One region of the Pseudomonas sp. G7(2022) genome, then DNA from elsewhere that is predicted to be linked to it. Evidence: predicted binding sites of a transcription regulator. Region 1 holds the regulator's gene; each other region holds the start of a gene.
The links. Region 1 encodes FliA, which starts transcription of late flagellar genes. Its sites were predicted from a motif close to CTAAAGTTTNNNNNNNNNNNGCCGNTAA; they were not measured.
Positions count from the first base shown of each region.

Region 2: the regulator FliA is predicted to act here: its motif matches at 1,022-1,049, upstream of NE357_RS21730 (methyl-accepting chemotaxis protein).
Region 3: the regulator FliA is predicted to act here: its motif matches at 781-808, upstream of NE357_RS22765 (flagellar protein MotY).
Region 4: the regulator FliA is predicted to act here: its motif matches at 1,331-1,358, upstream of NE357_RS23970 (methyl-accepting chemotaxis protein).

Region 1 covers NZ_CP109659.1:1,769,046-1,771,246, reverse strand. Annotated here, with positions in the region: gene NE357_RS08000 (protein phosphatase CheZ) at 1-291, opposite strand, end outside; gene NE357_RS07995 (chemotaxis response regulator CheY) at 309-680, opposite strand; gene fliA (RNA polymerase sigma factor FliA) at 848-1,588, opposite strand; gene fleN (flagellar synthesis regulator FleN) at 1,585-2,201, opposite strand, start outside.
Region 2 covers NZ_CP109659.1:4,757,163-4,759,363, reverse strand. Annotated here, with positions in the region: gene NE357_RS21735 (transporter) at 1-885, opposite strand, end outside; gene NE357_RS21730 (methyl-accepting chemotaxis protein) at 1,163-2,201, shown strand, end outside.
Region 3 covers NZ_CP109659.1:4,969,629-4,971,829, reverse strand. Annotated here, with positions in the region: gene pyrC (dihydroorotase) at 1-714, opposite strand, end outside; gene NE357_RS22765 (flagellar protein MotY) at 875-1,783, shown strand; gene NE357_RS22760 (argininosuccinate synthase) at 1,913-2,201, shown strand, end outside.
Region 4 covers NZ_CP109659.1:5,249,313-5,251,513, reverse strand. Annotated here, with positions in the region: gene NE357_RS23970 (methyl-accepting chemotaxis protein) at 1-1,294, opposite strand, end outside; gene NE357_RS23965 (M48 family metallopeptidase) at 1,559-2,201, shown strand, end outside.

The sequences.
Region 1 (2,201 bases):
TTCGGTCAGCTTGACCACATAGCCCAGACGCTCGGTCGCATCAGTGATCTGCGACACTTCCTCGGCCTGCGGCATGTGCGGATCGATCTGGAAGTTGACGATCGCACTGTGCAGTTCACGCGTGAGCTTGCCCACTTCCTGGTACAGGCCACGGTCACGGGTCTGATTGAGCTCATGGATCAGTTGCACAGCGTCGCCGAACCTGCCCTTTTCAAGGCTTTCGACCAGTTCGACCGCGTGTTTTTTCAGGGTCGACTCAAAGTCGCCCTGTGAAGATTCTTTATGCTCCATAGCTCCCCCGCGCGTCATCAGCCGATGCGTTCGAAAATCTTCTCGATTTTTTCTTTCAGCGCCTGAGCCGTGAAAGGTTTGACCACGTAGCCGTTAACGCCGGCCTGGGCCGCTTCGATGATCTGCTCGCGCTTGGCTTCAGCGGTCACCATCAGCACTGGCAGGTGCTTGAGTTTTTCGTCGGCGCGCACGTGACGCAGCAGGTCGATACCGGTCATGCCGGGCATGTTCCAGTCGGTCACCAGAAAGTCGATGCTGCCGCTGTTGAGCACCGGAATGGCGGTGGTGCCATCGTCGGCTTCAACGGTGTTGGTGAACCCGAGGTCACGCAACAGGTTCTTGATGATCCGCCGCATCGTTGAGAAGTCATCAACGATGAGGATTTTCATGTCTTTGTTCAATTCGACCTCCAAGCAGTCTTAAACGCGCCCAGCACCTGGACGCGCCATTTCAATCAATCCGGCAAAGCACTCGACGACTGTCTGGAGCACAACAGAGCAAGACCGGTGCCGTTCACCACCGCACCAGCCTCGTTCGCAGTGTCCCCACACTGCCTTCAGCGCGCTCGCCACTCTCCCAAACGCCCCCGCAAACGGGCCGCGCACTGGCTGTGTAACTGGCTGACCCGCGATTCACTGACGCCAAGGACTTCACCGATTTCCTTGAGGTTCAGTTCTTCGTCGTAGTACAGCGCCAACACCAGTCGCTCACGCTCCGGCAAATTGGCAATCGCGTCCGCCAGCGCCGCCTGGAAGCGCTCGTCTTCCAGGTCACGCGACGGCTCAAGATGAGCACTGGCGCCATCCTCGTGCAGCCCTTCATGTTCGCCGTCCTGCAACAGGTCGTCGAAACTGAACAGTCGGCTGCCCAGGGTGTCATTCAAAATCCCGTAGTAATCGTCGAGACTCAATTGGAGTTCGGCCGCAACCTCGTGATCTTTAGCGTCACGTCCGGTTTTAGCTTCAATCGAGCGAATCGCATCGCTGACCATTCGGGTGTTGCGGTGAACCGAGCGCGGTGCCCAGTCCCCCTTGCGCACTTCATCGAGCATCGCGCCACGGATCCGGATGCCCGCGTACGTTTCGAAACTGGCGCCCTTGCTGGCGTCGTATTTGGTCGAGACTTCGAGCAGGCCGATCATCCCGGCCTGAATCAGGTCCTCGACCTGCACACTGGCCGGCAATCGCGCCAGCAAGTGGTAGGCAATGCGTTTGACCAGCGGCGCGTAACGCTCGATCAGCTCGTACTGCGCGTCACGCGCCGACTTCTTGTAAAGATTCATACCGCTGGCGGTCATAGCACAGGTCCTGCCGTTTGCTGCACGAGGCGCTCGACGAAAAATTCGAGGTGGCCGCGCGGGTTGGCGGGCAGCGGCCAGGTATCGACCTTTTGCGCGATCGCCTTGAATGCCAGTGCGCACTTGGAACGCGGGAAGGCTTCATAGACCGCACGCTGCTTCTGCACCGCCTTGCGCACGCTCTCGTCGTAAGGCACCGCACCGACGTATTGTAAGGCGACGTCGAGGAAGCGATCCGTGACCTTGGTCAACTTGGCAAACAGATTGCGACCTTCCTGCGGGCTCTGGGCCATGTTGGCCAGGACGCGGAAGCGGTTCATGCCGTAATCGCGGTTGAGCAGCTTGATCAGCGCGTAGGCGTCGGTGATCGAGGTCGGCTCGTCGCAGACCACCAGCAACACTTCCTGGGCTGCGCGAACAAAACTGACTACCGAGTCACCAATACCCGCAGCGGTGTCGATCACCAGCACGTCGAGATTGTCGCCGATGTCGCTGAACGCCTGAATCAGACCGGCATGCTGGGCCGGGCTCAGGTGAACCATGCTCTGGGTGCCGGACGCGGCCGGCACGATGCGGATCCCGCCGGGGCCTTGCAACAGCACGTCGCGCAGCT
Region 2 (2,201 bases), 3.0 Mb from region 1:
AATGATGTTGATCGGCAGCGCCAGCACCGTGACCACGGTCAGGGTGAACAGCGTGCGGTTGCTCTGTTCGTTGAGGTTGGCGGCGATCTCTTCCTGCAACAGCTTGATCCGCTCGCCGAGGGCCGTGAGGTCGTTAATGATCAGCGCGAACTCCTCGGTGGACTTGCGCAACTCCTTCACGTCTTCCTTCTGCAACCACGGTGGCGGGCGGTTGAGCAGGCGCAGCAGCGAGCCCGGCTCCAGCGCCAGCAGCCGTTGCAGGCGCACCAGCACCCGTCGGTTGGCGCCGAGTTCGGCGCGGTTGGTCGACAACCGCGAGGAGAGCAATTCGTCCTCGACCTGATCGACGCTCATGCTGGTCTTGCGCACGATCTGGGTCAGCACTTCACCCTGGTCGCGCAGCAGGTGCACGAGCAATTCCGACGGCGAACGAAAACACTCGCCGGCCTTCACCGATGAACGCAGCTTGTCCACCGAGTGCAACGGTTGCAGGCGCGCACTGACGATCAGTTTGCTGCGCACACAGACCCACAGCGTCGACACGTCCGACGACACCATGCTGCTGAGGTTGAACACCACGTCGTTGACCACCGCCAGCAGTGCTGAATCGACATGCTCGATGCGGGTCGAGCGCGAGCCTTCGTGCAGCGCTTCGAAAAACTCCTCGGGCAATTGCAGATGACTTTTCATCCAGCGCTCGCACGCGGCGTGGGCCAGGTTCAGGTGCAGCCAGAGGAATTCGTCGCTGTCGCTGTCGTCCTGCAGACAGCGCAGGGCGGTCGCCGAATCCACTTCGCGCCCGCGCTCGCCGGGACGAAAACGGAAGCCGTAAAGCAGGCCAAACAGATCAGGATCGCGATGGCTGATATCCAGGCTGTGGTTCATGAAGTCTCGCTGCAAGGAAGGCGTCTGTTGCGGGATTTGCAGATTCACCTGAGCCGCATCATCGCAACCGTGCATGACGTTTCTGTGACTGCGAAATGACGTAAAAAATCAATGCCTTACCGGCGGTCGGAATTTTCTCAAGAAGCGCTCTGGCACGCCGATCACGCATGCGTTAGGTTGCGCGCCTTCGGCCATGAGCCAAGGTCCGCCGACACGGATGTCCGGCAACAATTCACGTCTTACCGGACGTGCCTCATCCCTGTCCCGAGTACCTGCGATGCTGCAAAAATCCCTGAGAGCGCAAATTCTCGTCCTGCTGAGCGGCAGCCTGCTGGCGATGCTGTTGATCGCGCTGGCCTGCTTTCATTTCCTGTCCAACGGCGTGCAAAACTACAGCCAGTTGATCGCCGGTCCCTTGCACACCTCGCAACTGATCGACGAAGCCAACCTGCAATTCAAGGTGCAGGTGCAGGAATGGAAAAACGTCTTGCTGCGCGGCAAACAACCGGCGGACCTGGCCAAGTACTGGGGCCAGTTCGAAGATCGTCAGCGCGACGTGCAGAACATCCTCGGTGAACTGGCCAATCAGAAAGGCCTCGAGCCTGCGCTGAAAACCCGCATCGAGCGTCTGCGTGAAGAACACCGTGTGCTCGGTGCCGCGTACCAGAAAGGTCGCGATGCCTACGTCGCCGCCGGTGCCGATCCGACGGCGGGCGATGCTGCTGTCAAAGGCGTCGACCGAGCTGCCAGCGAGCAGATGAGCGAGCTGGTGGCCGACTTGCGCAAGCAGGGCATAGAGCAATCGGCGCAGATCAGCGCCAGTGCCGATCGCACCGTATGGCTGGGGCTGCTGGTGATGCTCGCGTCAGGCTTGCTGATCGGTTTGTTGAGCCTGTGGCTGGTCAACCGCAATCTGGTTGAACCGATCCGCAAGCTCATCGACTACGTCACCCAACTGAGCAAAGGGCGTCTGGTCGAGCGTGTGGCAAGCGACCGTCAGGACGAGTTGGGCAATCTCGCCGCTGCGGCCAACACCCTGCGCGATTTCCTCGCCGAAACCTTCAACCATCTGCAGCGCAGCGCCAAGGATCTGGACAGCGCCAGCGGCGAGTTGAACGCCATCGCCACCGTGATGGCCGGCGGCACCAATGAGCAGTTCAACCGCACCGATCAGGTGGCCACGGCGATGAACGAAATGTCCGCCACTGCCCAGGAAGTCGCCCGTCATGCGGCCGACGCGGCGCGCGCCGCCGACGATGCCGACCAGTCCGCGCAACAGGGCGAGAAGGTCATGCAGAGCACCATCCACAGCATCA
Region 3 (2,201 bases), 3.1 Mb from region 1:
GCTGGTGGCGGCGTCGAGCAGGGCTTCCTGGTGGGTGTTGCGCTTGAGGATCGGCAGGCAATAGAAGTGCGGCCGAATCCCGCCCACCAGCATGTGGTTGCGGTTGTACAGCAGATGATGCGCGGTGATGGTCGCGCCGACGTTGGCCGAAGCCTCGTTGACGAACTGCACGGCATCACCGGTGGTGATGTGTTCGAACACGACCTTGAGCGTCGGGAAACGCTCGACCACACGACGCATGTGCTCGTCGATGAAGATTTTCTCGCGGTCGAACACATCGACGTCGCCACGGGTGACTTCACCGTGGATCAACAGCGGCATGCCGACTTCGGCCATGGCTTCCAGCGCCGGGAAGATCTTGTCGATGCTGGTGACCCCGGAATCGGAGTTGGTGGTGGCGCCGGCCGGGTACAACTTGGCCGCGTGGACAAAACCGCTGGCCTTGGCTTCACGAATTTCTTCGGGCTGGGTACGGTCGGTGAGGTACAGCACCATCAACGGCTCGAAACGACTGCCGGCCGGGCGGGCAGCGAGAATCCGCTGGCGATAGCCGTCGGCTTCAGCGGCGTTGCGCACCGGAGGTACCAGGTTGGGCATGATGATGGCGCGACCAAAGGTGCGCGCAACATCTGCAACGGTATTGGTCAACACGGCACCATCACGAAGATGAATGTGCCAGTCGTCGGGACGCAGCAGGGTCAGGCGGTCGGACATGAGGGGATTCCAGGCGGGTCAAACTGAGGCGAATGCTACCGGAAAAGACTCTTGCAGGCACTCGCTATCAAGTTTTGCGACGAGCGTCCGATATCCCATAGGTATGCCGTAAACACGTATGTATCGGTCTTTTTTGTTGTAGAAGCCAATGGAGCCTCCCGTGCGCCAGCGTTATTTAGTCTTGCTCAGTGTGTTTGCCAGTCTTCCCGCGATGGCACTGACCTACCAGACCCGTCTGGAGAACATTGAGTGGACGGTCGAAGGCGACAAGTTCGAATGCCGCCTGACGCAGCCGATCACCGACTTCGGCTCGGGCCAGTTCGTGCGCAAGGCCGGCGAGCAGGCGATTTTTCGCCTGAACGCCTACAACGCGATGCTGGGCGGCGGTTCGGCAACCTTGCTGGCGGCGGCAGCGCCTTGGCAGCCGGGACGCAATGACATCAATCTGGGCAGCGTCAGGATTGGCACCGGCAACGTGCTGTTCAACAGTTCGCAGTCGCAGGCCGGCGGGTTGATCAGTGGTTTGCTGGAAGGTCGCAGCCCGGTGGTGCGACGTGCCTCCGGGGATGGACGGGTCTCCGAAGTGCGTCTGCTGCCGGTCAAGTTCAGCAAGGCGTTCAACGACTATCAGACCTGTGTGGCGAAACTGCTCCCGCAGAATTTCGATCAGGTCAAAAACTCGCAGGTCGGCTTTCCGGGCGAGGGCACCGATCTGGACGCTGCCGCGAAAGCCAGACTGCAAGTGATGCTCGAGTTCATGAAGGCCGATCCTACGGTCAATCACATTGAGCTCGATGGCTACTCCGACAACAGCGGCAATCGTCTGACCAATCGTGAGTTGTCGCGCCGTCGCGCGCTGGCGGTGGTCGATTTCTTCAAGGCCAACGGCATCGCCGAATCGCAGATCACTGTGCGTTTCCACGGTGAGCAATACCCACTGGTCCCCAACACCAATGCCGCCAACCGGGCGAAGAACCGTCGGGTCAGCGTGAAGTTGGCCCGGGTGGCCCCGGTCACTGCTCCAGCGCCTCAAGCCAGTACGCCGGCCAACGCAGCGGCGACTTCCTGACCTGCCGGTCATCGTCGCGCTCTCGACAGATTCTGTCGCTTTGTCGTCTTAAGCTGTCGCGCCTCTGTAAATTATCGCGTTTGAGCGGTAGACTCCTCGGCTTTCCGTAGAACCCCGTGGAGTGATGGCATGGCGGACGTAAACAAGGTCGTTCTGGCGTATTCCGGCGGCCTGGACACTTCGGTGATCCTCAAGTGGCTGCAGGATACTTATAACTGTGAAGTCGTGACCTTCACCGCTGACCTGGGTCAGGGCGAAGAGGTCGAGCCGGCTCGCGCCAAGGCTCAGGCCATGGGCGTCAAAGAAATCTACATCGACGACCTGCGCGAAGAATTCGTGCGTGACTTCGTGTTCCCGATGTTCCGTGCCAACACCGTTTACGAAGGCGAGTACCTGTTGGGTACTTCCATCGCGCGTC
Region 4 (2,201 bases), 2.9 Mb from region 1:
GCAATTTGGCGAGGAAGGTGTTGAAGCCTTTGGCGATTGAACCGAGTTCGTCTTTGCGATCACTGGTCAAACGACGGGTCAGGTCACCTTCGCCCTGAGCGATGTCATCGAGCATGGTCACCATTTGCTTCAGCGGACGGGCGATGCCGTGGCCCACCAGCCAGATCACCAGCAGGCCGAGGCCGGCAATGATCAGGCCGACCATGGCCATGCCGAAAGTGTCGGATTTGCGCTGGGCGTCGAGGTCGCCTTGCAGCTTTTGCAGATCGGCCATCACCGCGTTCAGTGGCAGTTGCAGCATCAGTGTCCAGCGCGCGTCGGTCTGACCGATGCCGAACGGCAGGTACAACTCGATCCGGCCTTGCTCTTTATTGATGGTGTAAGTCACTTCGCCGCGCTTGAGATTGGCCATGTTGGCAATCTGTTGGGCGTCGAGAATGTCGCTGACCTTCTCGCCGAATTTGCTCGGGTCCTGGGTGTAGGCGACGATCCGGCCGTTGCTGCCGATCAGGGCCATTTGCCCGGCGCCGCTGTAGAGCTTCTGGTTTGCGCCCAGCAGCATTTCCTGGATGAAGTTCACCGACAGGTCGGCGCCGACGATGCCCTGGAAGGTGCCGTTGAGCATGATCGGTTCAATGAAGGAGGCGAGCATGACGATCTTGTCGCCGACCTTGTAGGGGGCCGGATCGATCACACAGGATTTCCTGGTTTCTTTCGAGCACAGGTAGTACTCGCTGGCGCGCACGCCGGTGGACAGGACTTTCTGGTCGTCAACGTCCACCAGTTTGTCCAGGCCCAAGGTGCCGTCGTCGTTGCGAAACCACCACGGCAGGAAGCGCCCGTTGGCGGGATCGATCCCGACAACCTGAGTGCCGACGTAGGCCGCGTCATTGTGGTCCAGTGCGTTCTTTTCCCAGCCGATGTAGGTGCCGAGAATCTTCGGATTCTTCTCGACGTTTTCCTTGATCAGGCTGATCAGTTGCTCGCGGCTGACGTTCAGGCGTGGCTGGCCGTCGGTGCCCGGTGTGCCGAGCAGGGCGTTGACGCGCACCAGTCCGCCAGCAATCAGCAGCGGCGCTTCCAGTTCGCGCTGGATCTGGCTGACCTGGGTCTGCGCCAGCGAGGTCAGGCGCTGTTCGATGACTTGCTCGAACTGGGCCTGAGTCCGTTGCTGGACCATTTCCTGGGTGCGGGCACCGGAGAACAGCGCATACAGCACCAGCGCAGCGACTACGCTGAGCACGATGGCGCCGGCCAGGGCGGCCACGGAAAACTGGATCGACTTGAACTTCATGGGAGCTCCGCACGCGAGAGGACGTCTGCCGCTGCTGTATCGGCAGCCACTGTTGCGCCATGAGGCAAAACGCATGCAATCAGGGCCGGATGTCGCAAATGGATCAGTGTGCGACGCTGCTGCAGCAGGCTTGCCGAAGAATGTGAATTTTTTCCTGCAGGACTGGCGGGCGTCTTCTGAAAACAGGTGCAACACGTCCGTTGTATCTGGCGTCGATACAATTACCCGCCTAGGATACGCGGCAGGTTTTCAGGGAGCTTTTGAATGAACAAGACATTGGTTGTAAGTGCACTGAGCGCGGCGCTGTTGCTGGCCGGTTGTCAGTCGGTCAACACCACCAGCGGCGGTGCCGTGGGCGTGGAGCGCAAGCAGTACATGTTCAGCATGCTGTCCTCGCAAGAGGTCGACCAGATGTATGCCCAGTCCTATCAGAAGACCGTTGGCGAGGCGTCCAGCAAAGGTGTGCTGGACAAGACCAGCAACGAAGCCAAGCGGGTTCAGGCGATTGCCAACCGCTTGATCGCCCAGGCGCCGAACTTCCGTCCGGATGCGGCGCAATGGCAGTGGGAAGTGAACCTGATCAAGAGTGACGAGCTCAACGCCAACTGCGGTCCTGGCGGCAAGATCATTTTCTACACCGGGCTGATCGATAGCCTGAAACTCACCGACGATGAAATCGCCGCGGTCATGGGCCATGAAATCGCCCACGCCCTGCGCGAGCACGGTCGTGAAGCGATGTCCAAGGCCTATGGCATCGAAATGGCCAAGCAGGGCGCCGGCGCGTTGCTCGGTCTGGGTCAGGACAGCCTGGCGCTGGCCGATACCGTGGCCAACTACGGCATGACACTGCCCAACAGCCGCGCCAATGAGAACGAAGCCGACCTGATCGGTCTGGAATTGGCTGCCC